2 regions of the Pantoea sp. XAF26B01_ASV70 genome follow, and region 2 is predicted to be linked to the other one. Evidence: riboswitches for the same ligand, from Rfam matches in the RefSeq annotation. Region 2 holds a riboswitch; the other holds the start of a gene.

Region 1 (4,307 bases), on a different replicon from region 2:
GTGAACCGGCCCGATACCCTTCCCGACCTCCAGCGAATCCGCCTGTAGCAACGCCTGCTGTAACCAGTTTTTGGCTTCCCCAATCGTCTCTGCCCAGTCAGCATGACGTGGTCGCAACGCGGCTAAGGCTGCCGACAGCGTACAGCCGGTGCCGTGCGTATGACGGGTATTCACCCGCGGCGTACTGAATCGCTGCTCTGCTGAGTGCGTGATCAGCCAGTCCGGGCTCTCTGCCGCCGCAAGGTGACCGCCCTTCATCAGCACGGCCTGACAGCCCAGTGCCAGCAATGCCCGTCCCTGCTCGCGCATTTCCTTTTCATCTGCCGCAATGGCGCAGTCCAGCAACGCCGCCGCTTCCGGCAGATTAGGCGTGATCAGCGAGACCTGCGGCAATAACAGCTCCCGAACACTGGCTACGGCGTCTGGCGAGAGCAGCGCATCACCACTTTTCGCAACCATGACCGTGTCCAGCACGATAAACGGGATTGCCGCATTGCTCAGCCGGGCCGCAACCTGCTCCACGATAGCTGTTTCTGACAGCATGCCAATTTTTGCGCTGTCGATGCGCACATCACTGAGCACCGAATCGAGCTGGGCAGCAACAAAGTCAGGCGTAATGCGATAAACCGACTGCACGCCGCAGGTGTTCTGTGCCACCAGCGCGGTGATGACGCTGGTGCCATAGGCTCCCAGAGCGGAGAAGGTCTTGAGATCGGCCTGAATCCCTGCGCCGCCGCTGGGATCGGTACCCGCAATCGTCAGAGCGTTAATACGCTTCATGATTACCCTCCAGCGTCCAGAGTGCATCAATAAACGCCGTGGCAAAGCTGCCGGGGCCGGCAGCCTGCGCCGCTGCCTTTTCACCCGCCAGCGCCATCACCTGACAGGCGGCCGCGACATTCATCAGCCGATCGCCAGGCAGAGAGCTGAAACCCGCCACCACTGCCGAGAGGGCGCAGCCGGTCCCGACTACCTGTGTCATTAAGGGGCTTCCACCGTGTACAGCAAGGAGTCGCTGACCATCGGTGGCGTAGTCCACTTCACCGGTGACGACCACCAGCGTGCTCCAGGTTTCCGCGAGCTGTTGGGCCGCATCGAGTGCTGCATCCGCCTGATGCAGCGTGTCGACACCGCGCCCGCCGCTGGCCTGTTGTGCCAGCGCCAGAATCTCTGACGCATTCCCCCGAATCACCGCCGGTTGCTGGTTTAACAACTGCTGGCAGAAGTCACTGCGCAGCGTCAGCGCGCCGACGGCAACCGGATCGAGTGTCCAGGGCGTGCCCGCCTGATTAGCCGCGGTGACGGCAGCCTGCATCGCCTGCTGGCGATCGCGGGTTAAGGTGCCCACGTTAATCAGCAGTGCATCGGCCATGCTACTGAACTGGGCAGCCTCAGCGGCATCGATCACCATCGCCGGTGAGGCATGGAGTGCCAGCAACACGTTGGCGGTGAAGTTCTGGACCACGTCATTGGTCATACAGTGCACCAGCGGTGACTGGCGCCGGAAAGCGTGCAGAATGGGCGCGAAGTGCGCGGCAGAAAGGTGTTGAGATTGATGTGTCATCGTAGCTCCCAACCGGCGAACAAGAAGGCGAATGCGGTCAGGCATCAGACTTCCCTACGCTGGCATTATCCAGTTCAGGTCAGCGGGTTTTTCTCAGCCCTTTCCGTGTGGAAAGCGGCACCCCGAGTCGTATTACGGCTTGCAGCATAGGCAAGCCGCGCAGCGAAAGCAAGCGACTCCCGCCTGGGAAATAATCAGAGCTGAAACAATTCACATGATCCCGATCAACGCCTGAGGGTGCAAAAAAAGGCTTAATGCTGCGGGTTAACGAGATACCTCTTTATAGGTAGCCCCGCTTATTACCCGGATAGGTAATATTTCCCGCAGTGACTCTGGTTATCCCATAATAATTAACCTGCTTGCAGCATCATCGTAAAAAACACTTTATTTCATGGGGTTAGAAAACTCCTGAAGCGGAACTTCATACTATTCAGGATGTATGATGCGATTTTTAGCGCTTATTCCACACCGCCATCGATGGCAGGATATTAATATTGAACGCAGGGGTGCCGTGGCACCCAATGGCAGACAGTACCTCTCCACCTATATCTCCGCCCGTTGCACAGGCTGTGGCGAAATTATTCACCGGGTCTATTATCGCGACATCAGCGATCGGCAGGCGCGCCGCTGGTTAGGTTAGCGTCCCGGCAACGGTCATTCCGGACACAGCTCAGGTTAACAGTTAGTTAGCAATTTGTTAGTCTGGTAACTAATCATCGTCTGACCAGACTCTCTCTATGCCACTGCTGTTTGAAAGCTTAAGCCATCAAATTTACCTGTCAGCCCCGCTGTTTATCCTGATCCTGCTGGGGTACTGCCTGACGCGCCTCGGGAAATGGCCCGCCAGCATCAGCGAAGGGATGAACCGCTTTGTGTTTAACGTTGCCCTGCCCTGCATGCTGTTTCGGGTGATGAGCACCTTCTCGCAAAGTCCGCCGGTGGATGCGCGCCTGTTGCTGGCCTTTTTCGGCAGTTGCCTGCTGGTGTTTATCGTGGGACGACTGCTGGCAACAAGGCTGTTTAATCTGGATGGCGTAGCGGCGTCGGTTTTTGCGCTGGGCGGCATCTTTTCCAATAACGTCATGCTGGGGATCCCGGTGGCCACGGTGCTGCTGGGGCCAGAAGCCCTGCCCCCGGTGGCGCTGGTGCTGGTGTTTAACAGCTTGATCCTCTGGACCTTACTGACCGTTTCGGTCGAGTGGGCAAAACAGGGCAGCTTCTCGCTGGAAGGACTCTGGCGCACCCTGCTCGGCGTGCTGAAGAATCCGCTGATCATCGGTATTCTCAGCGGTACAGCCTGGAGCTTTCTGCAACGTCCCTTGCCGCTGCTGGCCGCTGAACCGCTAAAGATGCTGGCCTCACTGGCCGCACCCTTGTCGCTGGTGACGCTGGGCATGAGCCTGGCGCACTATCGGGTGCGGGATGGCTTAAAAGAGAGCTATACCATCTGCCTGCTGAAGCTGGTGCTGCAACCGATGACGGTATGGGCTATCGCGTGGCTGACCGATCTGCCGCCGCTGGAGAGTAAAGTGGTGGTGCTGCTGGGATCGATGGCAGTCGGGGTTAACGTCTATCTGATGTCGCAGAAGTTTAATGTCATTACCGGCCCGGCGGCGGCGAGCATGCTCTTTTCTACCGTGTTTGCGGCGGTGACAACACCAATCTGGATGATGCTGATGACGCTGGCGGGCTATTAACAGGCTAAAAAAAAAGCCCCTCAGCACGCGTGCTGAGGGGCTATTGTCTGGCTAACTAAAAGTTACTCAGCCGATTTGGTACGAATCAGATAGTCAAAAGCGCTCAGTGAGGCTTTAGCACCTTCGCCGCTGGCGATGATGATCTGCTTGTACGGTACGGTGGTGCAGTCGCCCGCGGCGAACACGCCTTTCAGGCTAGTTTCGCATTTACCATCGATGATGATCTCACCCATTTTGTTGCGCTCAACCGCACCTTCCAGCCATGGGGTATTCGGCAGCAGACCGATCTGAACGAAGATACCGGAGAGCGGCAGCTCATGAGTGGTCTGCGTCGTACGGTCGATATAGTGCAGGCCGGTAACTTTGGTGCCGTCGCCTTTCACTTCGGTGGTTTGCGCGTTCAGGATCACATCCACGTTCTTCAGGCTGCGCAGCTTATCCTGCAGCACCTGATCGGCGCGCATCTCACCGGCAAACTCCAGCAGCGTAACGTGTTCGACGATACCGGCCAGATCGATGGCCGCTTCCACGCCGGAGTTACCGCCGCCGATCACCGCCGTGCGTTTGCCTTTAAACAGCGGGCCATCGCAGTGTGGGCAGTAGGTCACGCCTTTGGTGCGATACTCTTCTTCACCCGGTACACCCATGTTACGCCAGCGTGCGCCGGTCGCCAGGATGATGCTGCGTGATTTCAATACTGCGCCAGAGGCGGTTTCGATGGCGTGCATTCCGCCCTCCTTCGCTGCCGGGATCAGTTTGATCGCGCTCTGGCTTTCAATAACGTCCACGTTGTAATCATCCACATGTGCGCGCAGTGAACCGGCCAGTTTGGCCCCTTCGGTTTTCGGTACGGAGATATAGTTTTCGATATCGACCGTGTCCAGCACCTGACCGCCAAAACGCTCACCCAGCAGGCCGGTACGGATACCTTTACGTGCTGAGTAGATGGCTGCCGCTGCGCCCGCCGGGCCGCTGCCGATAATCAGGACTTCATAGGCGTCACGCTTGTTCAGCTCTTCCGCTGCACGTTTGTCGGCATTGGTATC
Region 2 (4,307 bases):
CTGCGCCGTCGTCACCGCCTCTTTCACCGTGTGGCAACCCGCCGTATTCGGCAGAATACGTTTGTTGAGCTGTTGCAGCAGCGTGCGGAAAGCGCCGCCTTCACTGCCTTCCCGTCGCAGGCTGACGGTAATAATTTCCGCGCCTGACGCGTTGATCGCCTGATGCAGAATGTCCGGTGACGGATAACCGGCCGTGCCGAGCAGAAATCGGGATTGCGGAGTAAATTGATAGAACATGGTTAACCTCCCTGCATCGGTGACAGGATTTCGAGCTGGTTGCCCGCCTCAAGTTGCTGGCTGGCATAGCGGCTACGCGGTACAAACTCCCCGTTCAGCGCGGTGGCGACGGTCCGCGGATCGATCTGCTGCTCCGCCATAAGCTCCGCCAGCGTCGTTGCGCCGGTTTCAATCGTGCGTCCATTCAGTTCAACGCGCATGAGTCATCTCCTGAGTCAGTTGCAGCATAAGTTTTTCAGCCATGATCGGGGCCAGCAAAAAGCCGTGGCGGTAGAGGCCGTTAAGTGAGAAACGGCCATTTTCGTAGCGGACTTCCGGCAGGTTCTGCCGGTAAGCAGGACGCAGACCGGTGCCGCTCTCCACGATCCGCGCTTCGGCAAGCGCCGGATGCAGGCTGTAAGCGGCGCTGAGCAATTCCATCATCGCCCGGGCGCTGATCGGGCTGCTGTCGTGGCTTTCGACCATGGTGGCACCCAGCATGAAGTGGCCCCCGGCACGCGGCACCAGATAGCAGGGAAAGCGCGGGTGCAGCAGCCGGACAGGACGGGAGAGTTGTACGTCGGATGTGTGCAGGATCACCATTTCGCCCCGCACGGCGCGCAGGGCGGGCTGCCGATCGGTGGCGTGGATGCCACGGCAGTCGATGATTTTGCCGCCGGGTTTACCACTGTGAAAGGGGACGCCAGCCTGTTGCAGTTTGTCGCGCAGTTGCTGCAAGGCGCGGCGCGGATCGAGATGCGCCTCTGCGGCGAAAAACAGGCCGCGGGCAAAGCGGTTTTCCAGCGCGGGTTCGATGTCACCGGGAGAGACCCACTGATGCTGCTGCGTCATACTGGCGAAGCGCGTGAGTTCGCGGCTGTCACGCGGCGGAGCAACCACCAGCGTGCCCTGCTGTTCCACGCCATCAACGCGTTTCGCCCACCATCTGGCCGCGTGCTGGCCCCATTCGATCACCTGTGGCGGTGCGCTTTCTGCTTCACACCAGGGCGCGAGCATGCCGCCCGCCCAGTGCGAGGCCGCACGGCAGTCAGGCTGAGTAATAACTTCGACCGTTTCTCCCCGCTCCAGCAGCAGCGTGGCGACACAAAGCCCGGCAACGCCGCTGCCGAGCACCGACCAGCGGCTCATGGTGTCCACCGGACAGGAAAAGAAAGATTCAGGATGAGATATTTCAATTTGGCCTCGTTATCCGTTAACGAAGACCCGTGATACAGAGGGAAAAGGCAGGAACGTTGCGAATGCGCCCCTGCGGCAAGTATCTGATGAGATACCCGTCTTCCTACGCCAGTATCAACTGGGTCAGGTTCTAAGGGTCGCTAAGCCGCGCGGTGCGCTATTAGCCTCTCAGTCTCTCTGGCGAGACTCCCCTGACGGATTTAGTTGTAAGTTAAGCAGACAGCTTCGTCAAGCAGACTGCATAGAACCGGGTAAGAAAATCGGACTTAACCGGCAGAACCGAAATGCCAGTCAGTTGCGGTTGCCAGCGTCACAAAGGGGCCCGCCAGCGTCTGGTTGTGATGCGCAATAATCTTCTCCGCAGAGAGGTGGGGATTATCGACGGTGGTGTGCGCATCGGAAATCAGTACGACGTTAAAACCCAGCTCCGGGGCTGCCCGACAGGTAGTATCAACGCAGAACTCTGTTTTCATCCCCGCAATCACCAGTTGCTTAATGCCCTTTTGCTTCAGCTGAAGCTGCAGGCCAGTATCCCTGAAACAGCTGGGATATCTTTTGGTGAAGACGACATCACTCTGCGGGTTAACCTGCAATTCCGGGATCAGGCGCGTCAGCGGGCTTTGCTCGTTAAAAGGGGAATCATCCGGGCCGATATGGCGTGCGAAAAAGAGGGGGACGGCAGAAGCCCGGGCTTTAGTAATGAGAATTGAGGTATTCGACAAGATCGAATTTGCGGCAAAGGGAGCCTCGGGACCATTAAAAAGGCCCTGCTGCATGTCGATAATTAAAAGTGCACTTTCAGATGTAACCATGACCTGTCTCCATTCAGTTTTTAAGAACGGAGAACAGCTCCCCGTCCGGTTCGGCGGGGAGTGAGAATCTGTTGTGTCAGGTGCCAGTCACAGAGTCGCTCACGCCGCCGCCAGAGGCGGTGGTGGTGACGGTTGTGAAAGACAGAACTGACATAAACATTTTCTGACCCTGAGTTAATGCGTTCGGTGAAGTCACCCTCAGAAGGATGGTGCTGACATCTACATTACCCTGTACGCCGTCGCTTTTAAAGCGCCTGCAGCGATTGGGTTACCGCATCGGTTATTTCACGAATGCGCGGTTCGGCGCGGCGATAGTAAGTCCATTTCCCGACTTTGCTGGCTTCAACCAGCCCCGCATTGTGAAGTGCTTTCAGGCATAACGAGGTGGCGGGCTGTGATAAGCCCGCCTTGTCCTGTATGAGGCTGGCACAAACGCCATACTGATCGAAGGGATAGAGCTGGGTATAGCCCGCAAACGCTTCGTCAGGATTTTTAAGCCACTTCAGCACTGCCACTCTGGTCGGGTTGGACAGTAACTTCAGGGCATTTTCGGGGGACATGCCGCCTCACAGAATATCAGGATGGGTAAAATGGATAGTCAGTATAGCCTTTCTCAGTGCCGCCATACAGGGAGGCGTGATCGACCTCATTCAGCGGATATCCTGATTTAATCCGCGCGGGCAAATCGGGATTAGCGATAAATGAGCGGCCAAAACCAAACAGATCGCCCCAGCCTTTTTCCAGCACATGCTGCGCTTTTTCAGCCGTGTAGCGACCCGAATAGATGATCGGAGAGCGGAATGTTTCCCGCAGCGCGACACGGAAGCTCTCTGGCATCTCCGGGCTGTTGTCCCAGTCGGCTTCAGCAATGGAGAGATAGCCAACTTCCAGCTCGTTCAGCAGTGCTGCTGCGCGGATGTAGGTCGCGTGTGGATCACTTTCAACCAGGCCGAGATAGACGCGCTCTTCGTCGGTACTGGTAAACAGAGGTGCAAATCTGACGCCAACGCGGTGGCTGCCAAATACTGAGCTGACCGCCTCAACGACTTCTCGCAGGAAGCGCAGACGATTCTCAGCAGAGCCGCCATATTCATCCGTACGGAAGTTGGTGTGCTCAGAAATAAACTGGTTAATCAGATAACCGTTGGCGGAATGCAGTTCCACACCGTCGAAACCGGCCGCTTTGGCATTCTCCGCCGCGCGTCGGTAAAGCTCTACAATCTCTTTAACTTCCGATGTAGTCAGTGCGCGTGGCTCGCTGGGTGCGGTCAATATGCCGGCGCCAGGCCCGGTTTCAATAAATACCCGGACGTTATCGGCTGCGATGGCTGAAGGGGCAACGGGTGCCTGCTTGCCCGGCTGCAGTTCATTATGCGACACGCGGCCAACATGCCAGAGCTGGCAGAAAATCGTGGCCCCTTGCTGATGTACTGCCTCTGTAACCTTTTTCCAGCCGGCGATCTGCGCTTCGCTGTGGATCCCCGGCGTCCATGCATAGCCCTGCCCGCGAGGCTCAATCTGGGTGCCTTCGGTGATCATCAGTCCCGCGCTGGAACGCTGGCGGTAGTACTCCACCATCATCTCGCCGGGAATGTTGCCCGGTTGTTCACTGCGGCAGCGCGTCAGCGGCGGCAGTACAATGCGGTTACGAAGCTGAAGGTCGCCCAGACTCAAGGGGGTAAAAAGTGACGGCATGACAAAAAATCCTCTGATGTGTGAAGAGGCGACATTATATTTACACATTTAAATTTGTAAATGTGTAATCTGTGCTTTTTGTCCAGGGCGGTATCTGTGGTTTCTGGCAGAGGGTCACTATCAGGGTGGAGTGCTGACAGCGCGTGGGATTAACAGTCCCTCATCGCAGCGCCTGACTGCGTAACGTCAGGAGGAGATCCTGCAGACGCCGCTTTCAGGCAAATTGCTTCGCCGGGACGGAGGTGCTGCCTGCAGGATCATAAGAACATTAAGAAGCGTATTTTTCAGTGAACGCCTGCCACTGCTGGCGATAAACCTCCAGTTGACTGAGTGCGCCATCAATGGAGGGCTGTGCTTTGTTGTCAGGATTCGGCGTGGCACGAATCA

What was found. Region 2 has a riboswitch for thiamine pyrophosphate ahead of ACX8ZY_RS21350 (FAD-dependent oxidoreductase). Riboswitches for the same ligand answer to the same signal wherever they lie in the genome.
Region 1: it holds a riboswitch for thiamine pyrophosphate, as region 2 does, so the genes downstream of both, thiM (hydroxyethylthiazole kinase) here and ACX8ZY_RS21350 (FAD-dependent oxidoreductase) in region 2, are expected to answer to the same signal.

Annotation. Positions count from the first base shown of each region.
Region 1 is NZ_CM137251.1:1,532,658-1,536,964, reverse strand. It holds gene thiD (bifunctional hydroxymethylpyrimidine kinase/phosphomethylpyrimidine kinase) at 1-780, opposite strand, end outside; gene thiM (hydroxyethylthiazole kinase) at 767-1,564, opposite strand; TPP riboswitch at 1,599-1,699, opposite strand; gene ACX8ZY_RS07235 (hypothetical protein) at 2,007-2,204, shown strand; gene ACX8ZY_RS07230 (AEC family transporter) at 2,302-3,261, shown strand; gene ahpF (alkyl hydroperoxide reductase subunit F) at 3,324-4,307, opposite strand, start outside.
Region 2 is NZ_JBTNCJ010000002.1:391,483-395,789, forward strand. It holds gene ACX8ZY_RS21340 (thiazole synthase) at 1-237, opposite strand, end outside; gene thiS (sulfur carrier protein ThiS) at 240-437, opposite strand; gene ACX8ZY_RS21350 (FAD-dependent oxidoreductase) at 427-1,365, opposite strand; TPP riboswitch at 1,497-1,616, opposite strand; gene ACX8ZY_RS21355 (cysteine hydrolase family protein) at 1,680-2,225, opposite strand; gene ACX8ZY_RS21360 (ArsR/SmtB family transcription factor) at 2,471-2,785, opposite strand; gene ACX8ZY_RS21365 (alkene reductase) at 2,802-3,920, opposite strand; gene ACX8ZY_RS21370 (hypothetical protein) at 4,189-4,307, opposite strand, start outside.